4 regions of the Sinorhizobium sp. BJ1 genome follow, and region 1 is predicted to be linked to each of the others. Evidence: riboswitches for the same ligand, from Rfam matches in the RefSeq annotation. Region 1 holds a riboswitch; each other region holds the start of a gene.
The links. Region 1 has a riboswitch for cobalamin ahead of CO676_RS35235 (ABC transporter substrate-binding protein). Riboswitches for the same ligand answer to the same signal wherever they lie in the genome.

Region 1 (4,686 bases):
CTCGTCGAGAAGGAGCATCTGCGGCTGTTGTGCCAGGGCGCGGGCGATGTGCAGGCGCTGCCGCTCCCCGCCCGACAGCGTGTGCCACGTCCGCGCCGCAAGCTGCGCCATGCCGACATTGCGGATCGCCTCGTCGACGATCTCGTCATCCCTCGTCGACCACGGTGTGAGAGGGCCGAGATGCGGCGTGCGGCCGAGTTCCACCGCCTGGCGCGCCGAAATGCGCTCGCCCGTTTCGGCCTGCTGCTCGACCAGCGCAATGCGCTTGGCAATTTCCTTCCGTCCCAGCGTGTCGACGCCCTGTCCGTCCAGCAGCACCCGGCCGGACCGCGGCCGCCGGAGGCCGGCAAGCAGCGACATCAGGCTGGTCTTGCCGGAGCCGTTCGGCCCGACGATGCCGAGAAACTCGCCCGCGACGACGTCGAGCGAGACATCCCGGAGGATGGAAACTCCACCCGTCGACCACGAGACATTGCAAGCGGAGAGTTTCATCGAACTGTCCTGCGCTGGCTGAGGATGACGGCAAAGGCCGGTGCGCCGACGAGCGCCGTGACGACGCCGATCGGCAGCACCTGCCCCGGAATGATGACGCGCGACACGATGTCGGCGGCGATCATGAACACCGCCCCGATCAAGGCGGCGGCGGGAAGCAGCAATCCGTGCCGGACGCCGACGATCATCCGGGACACGTGCGGGATGACGAGGCCGACGAAACCGATCGACCCGACGATGCTGACCATGGCCGCCGTCATCATCGCCGATGCGCCAATCAGGACGACATAGACCCGGCGCACCGGGATGCCGAGCGAGGCGGCGGACTCGGATCCGAAGGTGAAGGCGTCGAGCGCCCGCGCGTGCCACAGGCAGACAATGAGGCCGACCACCGCGACAGGAACGGCGAGCCAGACATCCGGCCAGCGCACGCCGGAAAGATTGCCGAGCAGCCAGAACATGATTGCGCGCGCCTGTTCCGCATTGGCGGCCTTGGTAACGATGAGCGACGTGAGCGCGTTGAAGAGCTGCGAGCCGGCGACGCCGGCCAGAATGATCGCGCCATGGCCCCTGCCGGCACGCATCGCCAGAAGGCTGACGAGCCCGAAGGCGAGAATGGCTCCTGCGAACGCTCCGACCGGCAGCGTCAGCAGGCCGGCGCCGATGCCGAGAACGGCGACGCCGACCGCACCGGTCGATGCACCCGCCGAGATACCGAGAATGTAGGGGTCGGCCAGCGGATTGCGCAGCAGCGACTGCAGCACGACGCCGGAGACCGCCAGCGCCGAACCGCAGCAGGCGGCCACGATGGCGCGGCTCACCCGGTAGTTCCAGATGATGCCCTCGTCGAGCGCATCGAGGCCGTATCCGGCATCCCACAATCGGTTGGCGACAGTCTTGGCGACGACGCCCATGGGAATGGCCGTCTCGCCGATCGCCGCGCCCAGCCAGAGCGCGACCAGTAGCACGACGAGCGCCAGCAGGCTGGCGCTCGTCCGCGACAAGGATGGCGCGATGCCTATCACTTGTTCAGGCCGGATTTCTCGACGGCATCGGCCAGCACCTCGATGCCTTCGATGGTCCGGATCGTCGGGTTCATCGCCTGGGCGTCCATCTCGACGACGTGGCCCTCTTTCACCGCAGGCATCAGGCTGGTTACCGGGTCCGACTCCAGGAACTTGTGCTTGACGGCGACGTCGTCGGCGGGGAAGCGACGGCGCTCCATCTTTCCCGCGACGACGAGCGTCGGGCCGGACTTGGCGATGGTTTCCCAGCCGACGGTCGGCCATTCCTCTTCGCTGTCGATGACATTGTCGATGCCGAGCGCCCGCATGATATAGCCCGGCGCGCCGTTCTTGCCGGCGACGTAGGGATCGATGTCGAGCTCGGCGCTCGAGAACCAGAACACCGCGGAGAGCTTGCCGTTCGCCGACGCGATCTTCTTCTTCGCCGCATCCTCACGCGCCCTCAACTCGGCGACCAGCTTCTCGCCGCGCTCCTGGACGTTGAAGATCTGGGCGAGTTCGGTGATTTCCTGATAGATGAGGTCCATCGTGAAGACCGTGTGGCGAACGCCATCGCCGCCGCCGCTATTGTCCTTGCCGACGCAATCGGCAGGCGACGTGTAGACCGGAATGCCGAGTTCTTCGAACTGCTCGGGCTTGGCGACGATGCCTTCGCGCCCGACATGCCACTGGAACTGCGCCGTCACGACATCCGGCTTCTTGGCGACGACGCCTTCGAAACTCGGGTCGTTGTCGGCCAGCCGCTCGACGTTTGCATTCGCGTCCTCATAACCCTTGATGACCGGACCGATCCAGACGGCGGTACCCACCATCCGATCCTGAAGGCCGAGCAGGTACAGGATCTCCGTGCTGCTTTGGCCGATCGAGACGGCGCGTTCGGGCGCCTTCGGGAAGGTGACCGGGCGGCCGCAATTGGTAAGCGTCAGCGGATAGCTGGTTTCGGCGGCCTGGGCCTCCATGCCGATGGCCGCCAGAAGAACGGCAGCAGCCCACAGGATGCCGCGATTAGATTTCGCAAAGATGCTTTTCATAAGTCTATTCCCCGGATTCGATGAAGCGGCCGCACGGAATGCGGCCGTTCGTGGCGCGGACGGACGGAGTCAGACCGCCTGCCGACAGCGCGACGGCGTCGAGGAACGGGGAAGACCGCAGGCTAAAAGGCGCAGATCGGCGCGAGGAGAGGTCATGCTGTGTCCTGTTCCGGGCATCCCCGCCCGCATTGGAGTGAACGCATGACGGCAGGTCTCCTGGCTCGCGGATATCTGCCGTCCACCTGCCTTCCCACGATCGAGCTCGCAGTGGCATGACGCTTTCGCGTCACTAGGATGGGCGGCAATCCGCTTACAGTTGCGGGGGCAGCCACGGTCTTGGTCCCTCTTGGGTCGTCCGCACCGTGTTCCCTATTAATCCCCTTCGCTTCATCGTAGGGGAACCGTCACTGGCTTCATTAAATAGTTGATCTCAGCTGGTCAAGGCCGGTTCTATCGCCATGCCGGAGCGTCAAAAATCCCAGTCCTCGTCCTCCGTCGCGACCGCCTTGCCTATGACATAGGACGACCAGCCGCGAAGAAGTCATGGTTTTCGTCGGCGGCCGGCGAGAGCGCCGACAGGATCGCGGGGTTTGCAGGCTTCCGGCGGGAACAGCGCCTCGTAGCCAAGCTTCATCAGCGCCTTGTTGGCGTTGTAGTGCAGGAATTTATTGACGTCTCGGTGAGGCCGACGCCGTCGTAGACCGCTTCGGTATATTTCACCTCGTTGTCGTAGAGCCCGAGCAGCAGGTCGAAAGCGAAGTACTTGATGTTGGTAAGCACCGCCTCCTCGTGCGGCGTCACCGGATAGGCCATCAGCTTCACGCGCCGACACCGTTCTGGATCGTGCCGAGCAGCGTCAGGCCGGTGAAGCGAGACGCCGCGATTGCTCCCGACGGCAGCAAGCAAAAACGTCTTCCTGCAACAGACGCCACAATCAAGTATAATCCTTGAGCAATCACGGAGACAGGAGGAGGGACAGATGTCCGTCGACGCAGGACCGCGAACAGTGGGCGCCGAATATGCGATCGAGTATCTGCAGGAGCATCCGGAAGCCGGCCTCTGCTGCGAGGATCGGCGCTGCTGGATCACGCCGAATGCAAACGAGACCGACCGGCAGGCCCTGCTTCTCGAGGCGATCGAGGCCGAGCGGCTCAAGGACGATCCTCGCCTCCGACTCGTGTCCGGAATCGCCCATGCGGGCCGATCGCTCTGGGTCGTTCGAAGAATGACATGACGACATGGATACGAGCGAGTTAATCGCGTTGCGCTGAGCCACGCGCACGAATGCCGTTGACGATCAGGCGGATGCAACTGCGCATGAAGCCCGGCTTATCCGGACCAACCGGCCATTCGGAGCCCTGGCCGGTCTTGAGTGCCGCGGCGGCGCGGATCAGGTCCATGATGCGGGCGGTCGCCAGCGCGTCGCCGCCCCAGGAATGCATGTGAGCGGCGGTCCGGGTGTGATAATGCCTGCTGCAATGCCGGCGATTTTCTTGAGAGACCATATGACAGACATGACCTCGACACTCAGGATCTTTGAACCCCGTCCCGGCGTGTTTGCCTATTACGATGGCCGCGTCGAGGGACGGAGGCTTCATGGCGCCTCGCCAAATTGGCTCGATGACGGTGCCTACGGATTGGGCGTCGCCTCCTATGCCATCTTCGACGCGGGCGAGGCGCTCGTTTACGATACGCATATCTCGCTTGCCCATGCGCAGGCCGTCAGGCGACATCTCGAGGGGCTTGGCGCAACCTCGTTCCGGGTCGTCCTCAGCCATTGGCACAACGATCATGTCGCAGGCAATGCGGTTTTTGCCGATTGCGAAATCATCGCGCTCAAGCTGACAGCCGATCTGCTTCATGCCAATCGCGAGGAGCTCGCCACGCGCGTCCCGCCCATCATCCCGCTCGTCATGCCCAGCCGGCTCTTCGAGACGAGGCTGGACCTGGAAATCGGAAGCCGCCGTGTCGAACTTCACCATTTCGACATCCACAGCGCCGACGGCAATGTCCTGTGGTTGCCGGACGAGAGAATTCTGTTGGCCGGCGATACGCTCGAAGACACTGTCACCTATGTTTCCGAAGCCGAAAATACGGCGAAGCACATTCGCGAATTGGGGCGCCTCGCGACCTGGCCG
Region 2 (4,686 bases), on a different contig from region 1:
CGGATATCTCCCAGGACCGGACGTCGAACCAGGTGACGGTCGCCGCCGCCGAGCTCATGTGCGGCGTCGGGGAACTGGGCCTTGCCTCCGGCATCAGCCATATCGTCACCGTCACCGACGTCTTCCTCGAGCGGATGTTCCGCCGGATGGGGTGCCCGGGAGAGCGCATCGCAGAGCCGCAGAGGATCGGCAATGTCTACGCGGTCGCTGTCGCTTGGGAAGTGACGAACAGCCTTCTTCAAAGAATGAAGGCCGTTGCCGCCATCGAGGGCACTGTGCTCGAACGGCCGATGTCGCTCGAAACCGCCAGAGCGGCCTGATCTGTCGCCGGGCCGCTCACTCGGCCCGGCCGTTTCTGCTTCCAAACGCATTAACGCAAATGCCGACTCGCCGTTGCGCCCTCGCATCAACGTCGTATGATGTCAGGAAACAGGCGCCCCGCTTGTTCCGCGACTACTGCCTGTTTCTTTAAATCGCAGCCGATTTAAGGAAAACAAATATGCAGCAATTCAAGGTGCTACAGCGTCCTTTGTGCGTCTGAAAAGACGCACGGCGCTGTGGCGGGGCGAAACGCAGGAAAAGACGAGTGCCAGTGTTCAGAAGTGCGGCGTCCTGGAGGATGATGCGCCTTGCTGCAGCGCTCCTGCCGCTCGCCTTGTGTATGGCCGGACAGGCTTCGGCCGCAAGCGTATGCGAACGCCTGAGCGCCCGCCTCGCGGAGCTGCCGGCGGCCTTCACCACAACCGCCGATCTCCGCGATTTCACCGGCGCGGTTTCACGCCAGAACATCGAAATTCGCCGCGCAAAGAACGAACGCCGGCGCATGGCATGCAGCAATGACTCCGTCGTCTACATCGACAGCGAAAATGAAGCTGCCTGCGCCGAACTCGACGATGCGATCGGCCGGATGGAGGACAATCTCCGCACGCTCAAGGCGCAACGACGGCATTTGATTTCCAAAGGCAATGACGACATGCGCCGGCGGATCGTCGCCGCCATGGAGTTGAATGGTTGCTCAAGAGAAGCCGGCCTGAACTGGGACGAGACGATCCCTGACGAGACGATTCCTGACGAGTCGAGCACCGAAGAGGCTCACGTTCACCGCAACATTCTCGAAGACTTCCCGCCGGACGGCGAGGACTATCCGTTGCTGTTCGACGGTCCAGCGGACGACTTCACATTCATGGAGGACGGCGCTGCAGGCGGCCTCAGGACCATGTGCGTGCGTACTTGCGACGGCGCATTTTTCCCGATTTCGTCGAACGCGACACCGGCCGACTTCGGACGCGATACCGAGCTTTGCCGGGCACGATGCCCGGCAGCCGACACGGAACTCTACTATCACGTGCTGGCCACCGAGGAGAGCGAGCAGATGATTTCCGCGTCGACGGGCAGGCCGTACACGGAACTCCCCAACGCCTTCGCCTATCGTACCCGCGGGGTCGGTGCGCCCGGTATCTGCGGCTGCCAGATACCCAAGGTCGCAACGGGTAAGAGCAGCAACAATTCCGCGTCAGGAACGAAGCTTTCGGTGGTCAGCCCCTCCGTCGTGACGATCAAGGGCACGGCTTTGCCGGCGTCCGGATCGCCGGCAGCAAAGCCTGTGGAAGAGCGCCCCTACGACCCCACGACCAGCAAGGTCCGCGTCGTCGGCCCCGCCTTTCTGCCGCAGCAAGAGAGCGCGATCGATCTCAAGAACCCTCGGGGGCCGCGCTATCAGCCGCTGCAGAATGAATGACCTGGTCGACAAACCGCTTCCCGCCGTCGCGAAGGCCCCATCTTTCCTCGAAGATCAGGTCCTCGAGCGGTACCCGTTGCCGCCAGCCCTTCACCGCTAGTTCCGGTTGCTGGTAGAGTCGGTCGACAAAACCGAGGCACAGCCAGGCGACGATTTCGATGTGTTCGGGCATGCCGAGGATCGCCTTGATCTCGTCCTCGTGGAAAATGCTGACCCAACCGACGCCGACCCCCTCGGCCCGCGCTGCGAGCCAAAGGTTCTGGACCGCGCAGACCGTCGAGTAGACGTCCATTTGCGAATTATGCGTGCGCCCGAGCACGACGGCGCCGCCGCGCGTGCGATCGCAGGTCACGCAAATGCTGAGCGGCGCCTTGCGTATGCCCTCGAGCTTGAGTGAGCGATATTTCGCCTGCGCCTCGCCTGAAAACATGCCGGCGGCTTCCTCATTGGCGCGCCGGAATGCCTGCCAGACTTTCTCCCGCGTCTCGCTCCGGCGCACGAGCACGAAGTTCCACGGCTGCATGAAGCCGACGGACGGGGCGCGATGCGCCGCATCGAGCAAGCGGGAAATCAGAGGCTCGGGCAGCGGTTCAGGCAGGAACTCGTCGCGTACGTCGCGGCGCGTCTCGATGGCGCGATAGACGGCGGCACGCTCGTCCGGTGAAAAGGCACCGGCCGCCGTAAGGCAGTCGTTCGGGTCAGGCAGCATCGTTCGATCCCCAACAATGCACAACCTCCCGCCGTCCATGCGGGGCCGGTCTATCTTGTCAGGCCGGTCTTCTGACTACGGATCACTCGACTGGGCCGCCTTCCCGGATCGCATCAAGACCCAGTGGCAAAGCTCTGAAAACGTTCAAAGCTGTTTTGGCGCAGCCGTCCCCATCACAGCGTTGGGCACGTGCCGGAATTCAACCGGCTTCCCGATTCTCCCGCCTCAGCGGGCACCTGACGGCCGCATATGGGCACAGGCGCAGGCGAAAGGCAAGACTACAGCACGTGCGTCTTATCAGACGCACAAGATCGCAGTAGAGCTTTGGATTGCTGCATGTTTCTACATGCAGCAGGCCGAGAGCGACTCAAAGCGGCGCTGTCGGATGCGGCGATCCGTCATACGCACCCCAGATTGACTGGTCGAAGCAGATCACCGAGCCGGTCATCAGACCGGACTCGTCGGAGGAGAGATAGGCGCACGCGCGCGACCTCGGCGGGATCGACGAGCCGCCCGAAAGGCTGGCTTGCCGCCGCCTTCTCCAGCCAGTCCTCGGGAGCGCCGTGATATTCCCGTTGGATGCGGTCTTCGCCTTCCGATGCCATCCAGCCGATGTTGAGGCCGTTGACGCGGATGCGGTTGCGCAGCAGCGCATAGGCGGTGTTCTTCGTCAGCGCCTCCAGAGCACCCTTGGATGCGCAATAGGCGGCGATGAAAGGCTGGCCCGCCTTCGCCGACATCGAACCGATATTGACGATCGTGCCTTCGGTCTTCTCACACCGCATCACCTTCACCGTCTCCTGCATCAGGAAGGAGGGAGCACGCACGTCTATCGAAAACATGCGATCGAAGAGTTCCGCGTATCGAGGATCGTGCCGCGGTCGGTGATTGCGGCGGCATTGACGAGCCCATCGACTCGGCCAAATTCACGATCCCAGGCCGCAACGACCGCCCGGGCGTCCTCCACGCGCTCCAGGTCCGCCTGGACATAAACGACCTTCGCGCCGGTCGCCTCACCGATCTCGGTCGCCTTTGCCTCGCCCTTCGCCGCATGGCGCCCGCAGATGACGATGCCCGCAGCGCCCCGTTCAGCGAACAGTCCCGCAATCGTGGCGCCGAGCCCCTGCGTGCCGCCGGTCACGACGGCGACCTTGCCGTCCAGCCGGGCGTAGTCTTTTCCCATGAATTCCTCCCATAGATCTGAGAGCGAACCGTCGGCTCGCCGTTGGCTCACGCGGGCCAATACCGCACGAAGGCGAAAGCCTCGCCCGAGGGCGACCAGTTCGGAACATTGATTGTCCCCTGCCCGCCGAAGAGCTCGAACAGGACGCGCGCATTGCCGCCTTCCGGATCCATCAGCCGAAGCCGCACATCGAGGTCGCGGGGGTGGTCGAAGACCTGGCCATCATAGGAAAGCACCAGCAGATGCTTGCCGTCTGGCGACGGATGCGGGAACCAGTCGCCATAGGAGCTGTCGGTAACGCGCTGGACATCGCTGCCGTCCGGCCTGATCCGCCAGATCTGCATGCGGCCGGTGCGGCTCGAGTTGAAATAGATCCACGCGCCGTCCGGCGACCAGTCCGGTCCGTCGTTGCGGCCCTCGCCATGCGTCAGCCGCCGCTCCTCGCCGCCATCGACCGAGATCGTGTAGATGTCGAAGACTTGGTCGCGGATGCCGCAATAGGCCACGGTCCGCCCGTCCGGGGACCAGCCGTGCCAGTAGGACGGCAGGTTGCGCGTGACGAGCCGCGGCGTGCCGCCCGCGACCGGCAGCAGATAGATCGCCGACTTGCCGAATTCGGTCTTGTCGCTGATCGCAAGCATTCTGCCGTCCGGCGAGATGCCGTGATCATTGTTGCAGTGGCGGGCAAAGCCCGTGTCGATCTCGGTAGGGTCGGCCCCGTCGAAACCAAGTCGATAGAGCCTGCCGTCGCCGTTAATGATGAGGAATTTGCCGTCAGGCGACCAGTTCGGCGCCTCGACGAGCCGCTCCGTCTGCCACACGACGCGCGTCTCTCCACTTGCGATATCGAAGATCTCGACCGAGCTACGCATGGCTAGCCCCTGTCACGGAAACGGTTGGTGATCGGGTAGCGCCGATCGCGGCCGAAATTCTTCTTGGTGATCTTCACGCCCGGCGCCGACTGCCGGCGCTTGTATTCGGCGATGTAGAGCAGGTGCTCGATCCGATGGACCGTCGCCTCGTCATGCCCGCGGGCGACGATTTCTTCCGTACTCA
Region 3 (4,686 bases), on a different contig from region 1:
CGAGGCTTCCCACGCTTCCCGAGAAGAAGCGGAAAAGATCACCTGCAAAACCGGCGCGCCGGTGGATTCCAGCACCGTCGGCTGGCGGTCGGCGCCGGGTGCCGAGACGGCAAAGCCGGTGGCGTTCATCACCACGTCGGGTGCGGCTTCGGCAAATATCGCCTCGAGCGTGCCGATCGAGACCTGATCCTTGAGGCTGGAAATGAAGACGGGAAGCGCGCGCATTCCCTCCTCGGCCAGCGCCTCGATCAATGCCTCGACGGGTTTGGTCTCACCGCTCTGGACGAGGGCGCGGTAGAAGCAGATGGCGACGGTGGGGATGGATTCCTTCGTCTCTTTGGAAGCCTTGCCCCCCTCTGCCAAACGCATCCACTCGCCGACCCCGATCACGCCTTCGCCCGGCCACCAGATGCCGGCCTTGAGCAAGGGGCGCGCTGGCTGCGGCTTCTCGCCTCCATCGATCAGCGCCTCGGCATAGTCGAGGAACAAGCCCGCATTGTCGGCACCGCCCTCGGTGAAATAGGCCCAGAGACGCTGACGGTCTTCCGCCGAAACGGTCGAAAAAGGTTCAAGGCCGGGGTCTGGCTTGTCGTCACCCGGCAGAACGGCGATCTGGAACTTGCCAGCGACGGCCGCGGCATAGAGCGCCTCCAGTATGTAGCGAAAATAGCTGGCGCCGCCGAGCGGCCGGACGACGATCAGCTTCGCACGACGCGCCGTGCGTTCGACATAGGTGTCGACCGACATCGGATGCATGAGCGCCATCAGGCTGGCGATACGCAAGGTCTTCGCACCCGTGCGCCTGCGATGGGCGGCGGCGATCGAGGCGAGTTCCGTATCGGCCGCCGACAGAAACAGGATATCGGCCGGGCTTTGGCCGAGATCGATCGCTTCGTTGCCGTCCGCGATCGTGCCTTTCTGGGCTAGGAGGAGATGCATGGATGCTCCTCGTGGATGGCGTGAGAAGACCCGTCTCCAACACCTCCCCACAAGGGGGTGGGGGTGGGGCTGAACCGTGCCCGACGCGTCGGTTCGCCAAGCATCAGCCGTTTGTGCCATGCCGCCGTGCCTCTTGACCGGCAGCGTTGCGGCGGACGCCAACGAAGCCCCTCCCCCTTGTGGGGAGGGGCTGGGGCGGGGTTATTCCCATACGCGCTCAAAATCGCCTCACACCAGCGCCGAGATTGCCGCGCGCACCGCGGTCTCGTCCATGTCGTGCAGGCCGATGACGACGAGGCGCGTGCCGCGCGTCTCGCCGGGTGCCCAGGCGCGGTCGTAATATTGATCGACGCGGGTGCCGACCGCCTGGATCAGGAGACGCATCGGCTTGCCGGGTACATCGGCGAAGCCTTTGAGCCGCAGCACGTCGTGCTTGGCAATAACCCCCTTGAGACGGTCGACGAAGACAGCTGGATCGGCGATCGCTCCGAGCTCAACAACAAAGCTGTCGAACTCGTCGTGGTCGTGCTCCTCGCCGGCCTCATGCTCCATCTCGTGATGCGATTTGCGGTTGGCGATCTCGCCTTCCGTGCCGACCCCGAGGCCGAGCAGGATCGCGGCCGCCACCTCGCCGTTCCTTGCCTCGATCATCGTCGGCTTGCGACTGATACGCGAGGCAACCTCTTCGCGTACGGACTTCAGGCCGGCGGCATCGATAAGATCGGTCTTGTTGAGAACAATGAGGTCGGCGGCGGTCAGTTGGTCCTCGAAGAGCTCTTCGAGCGGGCTCTCGTGGTCAAGGTTGTCGTCATTGACGCGCAGTGCGTCGACCTTGTCGTGATCGTCGGCAAAACGGCCCGCGGCAACGGCGGCGCTGTCGACGACGGTGACGACGCCATCGACCGTCACTTCGCTGCGGATGTCCGGCCAGTTGAAGGCGGCGACCAGCGGCTGCGGCAGGGCCAGACCAGAGGTCTCGATAACGATATGGTCGGGGCGGTTCTCGCGCTCGAGCAATTTCGTCATTGTCGGTATGAAGTCGTCGGCGACGGTGCAGCAAATGCAGCCGTTGGTGAGTTCGATAATGTCCTCTTCCGAGCAGGCTTCCGCTCCGCAGCCTTTCAGCACGTCGCCGTCGACGCCGAGATCGCCGAACTCATTGATGATCAGGGCGATCCGCTTGCCGTCGGCATTCTGCAGCAGATTGCGAATCATCGTCGTCTTGCCGGCACCGAGGAAGCCGGTGATGACGGTGGCGGGGATCTTGCCCGGTTGGGCCTTCGCGAGTGTCATGAATCAACCCTTCATTTTCAGCGGCAACCCAGCCGCGACGAAATAAACTTCGGCGGATTTCTCCGCGACGATCTGATGGAGGCGGCCGGCATGATCGCGAAAGTCGCGCGCCATGCGGTTCTCCGGAACGATGCCGAGACCGACCTCATTCGAAACGAAGACAAGCCGCGCCCGTGCCGCCGGAAGCAAGGCGGCAAGATCCGCGAATTCGGCTGCCATGTCGCGCCCCTCCATCATCAGGTTTGTCACCCAAAGCGTGAGGCAGTCGACAAGGATGGCGCACCCCGGAGCATCCAGGCGGCGAAGCAGTCCGGAAACATCGATCGGCTCCTCATGCGTCGTCCAGCCCTTGCCCTGCCGCGCGGCCTGGTGGTGAGCGATGCGGTCGCGCATTTCCTCGTCATAGGCGCGGCCGGTCGCGACATAATGCATCGGGAGCCCCGAGGCTTCGACGAGCTTTTCAGCGAAACTGGATTTTCCGGAGCGCGCGCCGCCGAGCACGAGGACTGGGCCGGCGTTCGAGATTGTCATCCGACCCGGCCTCGCGCGATGAAACCTGTGGGGCTAGGACGGCCATAGGAAGCGGCTGCGTGACCAGCACGCGCAGAAGACAATGTGTAAGCCACGACAACCTCCGTGCTGGCGTTGGGGAGAACTCCCCCGGGCGAAATGCCCTGATGGACGGCAGGTCTCCTGGCTCTCGGCGTCACGGGCAAGCACTGCGCAGGTGCGCGCAGCGATGCTGGGCCCGAACGGGTCCGCCTCGCCTTCCCGGCGTTTGCTGGCTCGTGAAGGCGGACGATTCGTAGAAGAAGAGGCGTCCAGCCCAGCTGCTCACGATACCACGCCAGTGGCTTTTCCGGCGCGCCCTCCGATCCCGCGAAAACTGCCCCGTGCAGGTTCATCGGAAGAGGAGCGGCATGCCCAATGGCGAACCCTGACCGTTCTACAGTCGCGGGGTCGGCTGCGATAAGGGCGCCCGGTGTGGGTCCGCCCGTCACATTCCCATTTACTCCCCCGCGCCGCTTCGGTGCGGGGGAACCATCCATCGTCGTTAATTATGAAGCGCAGGCGGCAAAGTCAATCGACCGGCTGCGACGCGAGGCCGGCGAATTGCGGCAGCGCGGCCGCGTCGCCGACCGTATCCGATCCTCATACTCCAAACGGGTAGGCAGACACCCTTCCCCACCGCATGGTAAAACGCGCATCTCGAACCTGACGCGGGATACATGTTTCGCACAGGTTTTTCGATCATGTCCATGGCACTGAGTTTCTCAGTACAGCCTTGGTGGGGGGTGCGATGGCATATCTGCGTCGTGCCGCATTTGTCGCGCTAAGCGTCGCGCTTTACGGCTCTATGCCAAGCAAGGCCGCCGAACCAATCGGCCAGGCGATCCGCATCCAGACCCAGGTGAGCGGGGCGCGCGGACCGCTGGTCGTCAGGGACCCGGTCCATCGGGACGAGCGGATTCGAACATCCAGATCGGGACTCGGCCAGTTCGTGTTCCGAGATGGAAGCAAGCTCGCCGTGGGTGCCGGCTCGTCGGTCGTCATTGACAGGTTCGTCTTCGACGACTCGAAATCGGTGCAGAAGCTAACCGTTGCGGCGGCGAAGGGAACATTTCGCTGGATCAGCGGCAACTCGAAACACGCGGCCTATGAGATCCTGACGCCGGCCGGAACGATAGGCGTTCGAGGCACCGTCTTCGACTTTTACGTCGGCGGCGACGGCACGACCGCGGTGGTCCTCTTGAGCGGCGCTGCCGAATTTTGCGGCCGAGGAGGCTGCCAACAGCTGACACGGCGCTGCGACTGTGTCGTCGCCCGCCCGAATGGCGACATGACACGTACAAGGCGGGTCGATCGGAGCACCCTCAGGACACTCGGCAATCAACAGGCGCTGCCGTTCCTCTCCGGCAAGCAGCAGCTCTCGCCCGGATGGAGCGGCACCGGCTGCGGCCTCTCAGCGGCGATCCAAATCCGTCCTGATCCGCCACCCCCCCGTGCCGCGCCGCCAACCAAAACGGCTCCCCCTATCGAGAAGCCGCCCAAACCAGATAAACCCAGCAAGCCCGACAAGCCCAGCAAACCAGATAAGCCCAGCAAACCAGATAAGCCTAGCAAACCAGACAAACCCAGCAAACCGGACAAGCCCAGCAAACCGGACAAGCCCAGCAAACCGGACAAGCCCAGCAAACCGGACAAGCACGGCAAGCCGGACGGACATAAGGATAGACTGAGCAAGCCCGACAGGCCCCACAAGCCAGACGGGCCACGTGACCATGATCACTCGCGTTACGATCGGACGCCAGGATGATGGTGATTGCAATTGAGATCTTGAGAGAAGCAGCGCGGTCCCCGGCGGCGAAGCCGCCCTACTCGGCAACCGCGTCCTTCGCCGTCGGCTCATTGACGAAGTGATCGCCGCGCCGCGAAATCCGGCGGTAGAAGTCC
Region 4 (4,686 bases), on a different contig from region 1:
CAAGCCGCCGGTGTTCCTGACCTCCACCTTCGTCTTCCATTCCGCCGAGGAGGGCCGTGACTTCTTCGATTTCGTCTCGGGACGGCGCGAACCGCCGGCGGGCGTCGGTGCCGGACTCGTCTATTCCCGCTTCAACCACCCGAACAGCGAAATCGTCGAAGATCGGCTTGCCGTGTACGAGCGGGCCGAGGCCGGCGCGCTGTTTTCCTCCGGCATGTCGGCAATCGCCACCACGCTGCTTGCCTTCGTGCGGCCGGGCGATGCGATCCTGCATTCGCAGCCGCTCTACGGCGGCACCGAGACGCTGCTCGCCAAGACCTTCCTCAGTCTCGGCATTCATGCCGTCGGCTTTGCCGATGGCACCGACGAAGCGGCGGTCAGCGCTGCCGCCGAGGAGGCGATGAGCAGGGGACGGATCGCCGCGGTGCTCATCGAGACGCCGGCCAACCCCACCAACAGCCTTGTCGATGTCGCAATGATCCGCCGCATCGCCGAAAAAATCAGCGAAAGACAGGGGCAGAGGCCGATCGTCGCCTGCGACAACACCCTGCTCGGCCCGGTCTTCCAGCAGCCGATCGAACACGGCGCCGATCTGTCGCTCTATTCGCTCACCAAATATGTCGGCGGGCACTCCGACCTTATCGCCGGCGCCGTCCTTGGCTCCAAGGCGCTCATCAAACAGGTGAAGGCGCTTCGCGGCTCGATCGGCACGCAGCTCGACCCGCATTCCTGCTGGATGCTCGGTCGGTCGCTCGAAACGCTGTCGGTCCGGATGGAGAAGGCGAACGACAACGCCCGGATCGTCGCCGAGTTCCTGCGCGACCACCCGAAGGTCGAAGGGATCCACTATCTGCCCTTCCACGACGAAGCCTCGCCGGTCGGCCGCGTCTTTGCCGCGCAGTGCACCGGCGCCGGCTCGACCTTCTCCTTCGACATCGCCGGCGGCCAGGAGGCAGCCTTCCGTTTCTTGAACGCCCTGCAGATCTTCAAGCTCGCCGTCAGCCTCGGCGGCACGGAATCGCTCGCCAGCCACCCGGCTGCCATGACTCACTCGGGCGTGCCGATCGAGGTGCGGCGCCGGATCGGCGTGCTCGAATCCACCATCCGCCTGTCGATCGGCATCGAGCATCCGGACGATCTCGTCGCCGACGTCGCCAACGCACTGACGACCGTCTGATCGGTTGCGCCGGGGTTCGTGCCCCGCTCAATGCGACAGGATGTTGACTATGTTGCCGAACGGATCGCGCAGGAAGAAGCGCCGCACGCCCCAGGGCTCGTCGGTGATATCGTAGACGATCTCTGCACCGGCAGCCTTCGCACGCCCATAGACTTCGTCCACGTCATCCACCTCGATCGAGAGCGCCGGCACCGGCGTTCCCGATCCGCCTTCGGTGGCGAAGCTCACCTGCGGCATGGATGAACTGCCCTTGGCTGCGAAGGTGACGAGCCAGCCGTGATCCATAACGATCTCGAGGTCGAGCAGGTCCGCATAAAAGCGGTGCGCCGATGTGGGATCGGACACCTGAAGATTGGGCACGATGCGTCGGACAGTCATGTTTTCCTCCCGAATCTCATGCGGTCCAGTGTTTGACGCTGCGCTTCAGCTTCGGGCGTAGCCGAGCACAAGGAGCGCCAGCGCCCCGATCGAGGCGATTGTGCGGACGTGGTTCCACCAGACCCAATCCGTTAGATAACGCTGCTGCCAGATTTCGACCGCAGCCTCACCGCGGGCCGCTGCGAGTGCGTCGTTCAAGGGGACGTTGAAGACGATCGTCACCATCAGCGTGCCGACGATATAGGCAAGCCCCCCCGCTGCCAGCAGATAGCTCCCCTCCCCGCCCCAGACAAAGGCGGCAACGATGAGCGCGAGGCCAATAAGTGCCGTTCCCATGAAGGCCGTAAGAAACAGCGGATTCTGGATGACCACGTTGATGGCGTTCATCGCAGCGATACCCTCTTCGGGCGGCAGCCGCGAAAGCGCCTGCATGACGCAGACGGAAAAGACGAAGAAGAGCCCAGCCATCAGGCCAGAGCCGACGACGGCAGCGAAGGCCAGTGCGGGAACAAAGGCAATCATCACGCGACACTCCAGACATTGGTTGCGGTTGGTTTCGCGGCCATAGCCGACGATCACCCCGGCTTGAACCTGAGCAAGTCAAGGAAGGAATAACCGACTGACGCATCACAGTCATCAGGGGTTGTCCCGTACCACGTGCCTGCACCGCAAGCTCGCAAAACCCTCTCGTACTTTCCGCTGTGGCTCGATTGACATCGTCGGCGTCCCCACCTAATCATCGATGATCGGTTGGTTCCCGGAATGCGAACGCGTTTCGGGAGTAAACGGGAACGTGACGGGTGGACCCAAGCTGGGCATCTCAATCACGGCCGACCCCGCGACTGTAGAGCAGCGTGAATTTGCTATTCCGGAGCGATCCGGAAGAAGCCACTGGGTAAAACCGCGAGAGGGCGGTTCGAACTGGGAAGGTGAGGCAAATCCCTGGTGCCTAATCTGGGCATCTGACGCTGCGAGCCAGGAAACCTGCCAAGCGATGCGGGCATAGTGCCCAAGGGGAATATCCCATTGCCATCACGGAGGTTGTCATGGCTACGTCTACTGTTTCGAGCATTCCGCTTTCCCTCAGCGACCGACTGACCGCGGGTATCATTGCCCTCATGATCGGTGGCTTCCTGGTCTTCGGTGCCGGCCTGGCGAATTCGGCCGTGCTGCATGACACGGCCCACGACACGCGTCATTCCTACGGCTTCCCCTGCCACTAAGCGAAGCTATGGAACGCTGGCCGCGTTCCAGATCGAACGAAGCAACAACCGACACGCCGGTGCTCGGAGCGTCGTGCCGCTGGCACGCGCCGGCAAGCGCCGGTTTGCGTCCATGGAGCGGGGCCGGCTGCCGCAGGGCGACCGCGCCCGCCGAGGAAAAACGACAATGATCGTCAAGACACTTCTGGCCGCGATTGTGGCCGGGCTGGTAGCCGGCGTCTTCATGACCGGCGCCCAGGAATTGCGCGTCACGCCGCTCATCCTGCATGCGGAAGAATTCGAAGGCGAAGTGCCAGCCGCCCCCGGACAGCCAGCCGGTGAGCAGCCGGCGGCCACGGATCATCAGCAGCATTCGTTGCTGAACGGCGCCCCGTCGTTGGGCGACATGCTTGCCGCGCTTTCCCCGGTCACGCCCGCCTATGCCCATGAGGGCGAAGAACACGAGGAAGGCGGCATCATGTTCGGCATGAGCCGCTTTTCCGGCACGCTTGCCGCCAATCTGGTCACCGGTGCAGGCTTCTCGCTGCTGCTTGCCGGCATCAGCCTGGTGGTCGGCTATCCGATCACGCTTGCCAACGGCGCGCTCTGGGGCGCCTTCGGCTGGCTGGCGGTGCACCTGCTGCCCGCAGTCGGCTTGCCACCGGAACTGCCGGGCTTTCCGGCCGCCGAGCTTGGCGACCGTCAGGCATGGTGGGTGGCGACGATACTGCTCTCCGCCGCCGGCCTTTACCTGTTGGCACTCCGGCACGGAATCGTCGCCAAGCTGGGGGGTCTCGTCCTTGTCGCTGCTCCCCACCTCTATGGCGCGCCGCAGCCGCTCGACATCTCCAGCAACGTGCCGGCCGTGCTCGGCGCCGAGTTCGCCGTCGCCGCGCTTGCGACGACGCTCGCCTTCTGGCTCGTGCTTGGCATCGTCTCCGGTTTCATCAACGACCGGTTTCTCCGGGTGAACTAGCCCACATGCGTCCGTTCGCCGCTTGTCTCTTCTCCCCGCATGCGGGGAGAAGGCCAGGGGTGTGGCTCACGTCACACTTCGTTGGCGAGCAAATGGGCCCGTAGCCGATCTCGTCGAAGTTCAGGCTCCAGCAGCACACAGGTGTCGCAGTAGCTGCCGCCATCGGCACGATAGAAGAGGCAGCAGCCGCCGCGTATCCGGTAGGTCCTGGAGCGCACCTCTCCCCCACCACCGCAAGCAACCTCGATCCTTTCGTAATGAAGCTGCCGCGACGCGAGCGGCGAGTGAGCGTGGTTGACGATCGCCAGCGCCTGCTCGATCGCCTTGTCTTCCTCTTGCCGCCGCCGCCCGATCTCCAGGAAAGCACCGGCGAGACTGTCTGCGGCTAGCCGCCATTGCGCGCGGGCCGACAGGCCGCAGCGGCGTTTCAGAAACGCGATCACCGGCTTGATGTGCGCAACGAAGCCATCATGGAGGCGCTGGTCCAACGCCTCCCGCTCCATCTCACTCTCGCTCTGCGGAAGCTCGACGAGGAAATGAAAGCGGCCTGCCGTGAGCGTCCGCCCGTTGAGAGGTCGCGAAAAGGTTTCGAACCGCAGCGCCGCGACGATCGGAACGAGGCCGCTGGCGAGATGGATCGCTCCCGCCGCAAGGCTCAGCTGGTGACTGTAAAAGGCGATCAGGTGCGCCGCCCTGACCTTGTCGTCCATGCCAGACGCAAAGCGATCCTGATAGGTAAGGCAGGTCTCGAGGTTCTCCGCCTCTGACCAAAAACCGCCTGGGGATTGGAAGTTTGCATCGGAGTTCGCAATTGAACAGGCGACTTCCGGAATAGCGGCCGCCAGCCATTCGATCGCTGCCACTGCCGCCCCGCGTGCTGCGCTTCCCCGCTGCCTTTGCCCCATTCTCTCATCCATCAGACCACGCCCGGCGCCAGCCATCCGCCTTCGAAG

Region 2: linked by a shared signal. The riboswitch ahead of bluB (5,6-dimethylbenzimidazole synthase) and the one ahead of CO676_RS35235 (ABC transporter substrate-binding protein) in region 1 are both predicted to bind cobalamin.
Region 3: linked by a shared signal. The riboswitch ahead of cobU (bifunctional adenosylcobinamide kinase/adenosylcobinamide-phosphate guanylyltransferase) and the one ahead of CO676_RS35235 (ABC transporter substrate-binding protein) in region 1 are both predicted to bind cobalamin.
Region 4: linked by a shared signal. The riboswitch ahead of CO676_RS07445 (CbtB-domain containing protein) and the one ahead of CO676_RS35235 (ABC transporter substrate-binding protein) in region 1 are both predicted to bind cobalamin.

What each region holds. Positions count from the first base shown of each region.
Region 1 covers NZ_NWTH01000010.1:50,873-55,558, reverse strand. Annotated here, with positions in the region: gene CO676_RS15955 (ABC transporter ATP-binding protein) at 1-492, opposite strand, end outside; gene CO676_RS15950 (iron ABC transporter permease) at 489-1,517, opposite strand; gene CO676_RS35235 (ABC transporter substrate-binding protein) at 1,514-2,476, opposite strand; cobalamin riboswitch at 2,737-2,969, opposite strand; partial or broken gene CO676_RS15940 (ribonucleotide-diphosphate reductase subunit beta) at 3,018-3,316, opposite strand; gene CO676_RS15935 (hypothetical protein) at 3,528-3,782, shown strand; gene CO676_RS15930 (hypothetical protein) at 3,802-3,990, opposite strand; gene CO676_RS15925 (MBL fold metallo-hydrolase) at 4,054-4,686, shown strand, end outside.
Region 2 covers NZ_NWTH01000005.1:252,180-256,865, reverse strand. Annotated here, with positions in the region: gene CO676_RS09705 (acyl-homoserine-lactone synthase) at 1-320, shown strand, start outside; gene CO676_RS09700 (DUF2865 domain-containing protein) at 620-1,738, shown strand; gene bluB (5,6-dimethylbenzimidazole synthase) at 1,692-2,447, opposite strand; cobalamin riboswitch at 2,491-2,702, opposite strand; partial or broken gene CO676_RS09690 (SDR family oxidoreductase) at 2,815-3,630, opposite strand; gene CO676_RS09685 (TolB family protein) at 3,678-4,502, opposite strand; gene CO676_RS09680 (NAD+ synthase) at 4,505-4,686, opposite strand, start outside.
Region 3 covers NZ_NWTH01000005.1:138,298-142,983, reverse strand. Annotated here, with positions in the region: gene cobN (cobaltochelatase subunit CobN) at 1-939, opposite strand, end outside; gene cobW (cobalamin biosynthesis protein CobW) at 1,168-2,232, opposite strand; gene cobU (bifunctional adenosylcobinamide kinase/adenosylcobinamide-phosphate guanylyltransferase) at 2,236-2,763, opposite strand; cobalamin riboswitch at 2,898-3,293, opposite strand; gene CO676_RS09135 (FecR domain-containing protein) at 3,533-4,549, shown strand; gene CO676_RS09130 (adenylate/guanylate cyclase domain-containing protein) at 4,608-4,686, opposite strand, start outside.
Region 4 covers NZ_NWTH01000004.1:271,746-276,431, reverse strand. Annotated here, with positions in the region: gene CO676_RS07460 (cystathionine gamma-synthase family protein) at 1-1,177, shown strand, start outside; gene CO676_RS07455 (VOC family protein) at 1,205-1,555, opposite strand; gene CO676_RS07450 (anthrone oxygenase family protein) at 1,601-2,077, opposite strand; cobalamin riboswitch at 2,290-2,562, shown strand; gene CO676_RS07445 (CbtB-domain containing protein) at 2,602-2,778, shown strand; gene CO676_RS07440 (CbtA family protein) at 2,945-3,733, shown strand; gene CO676_RS07435 (ferric iron reductase) at 3,805-4,638, opposite strand; gene CO676_RS07430 (glucoamylase family protein) at 4,650-4,686, opposite strand, start outside.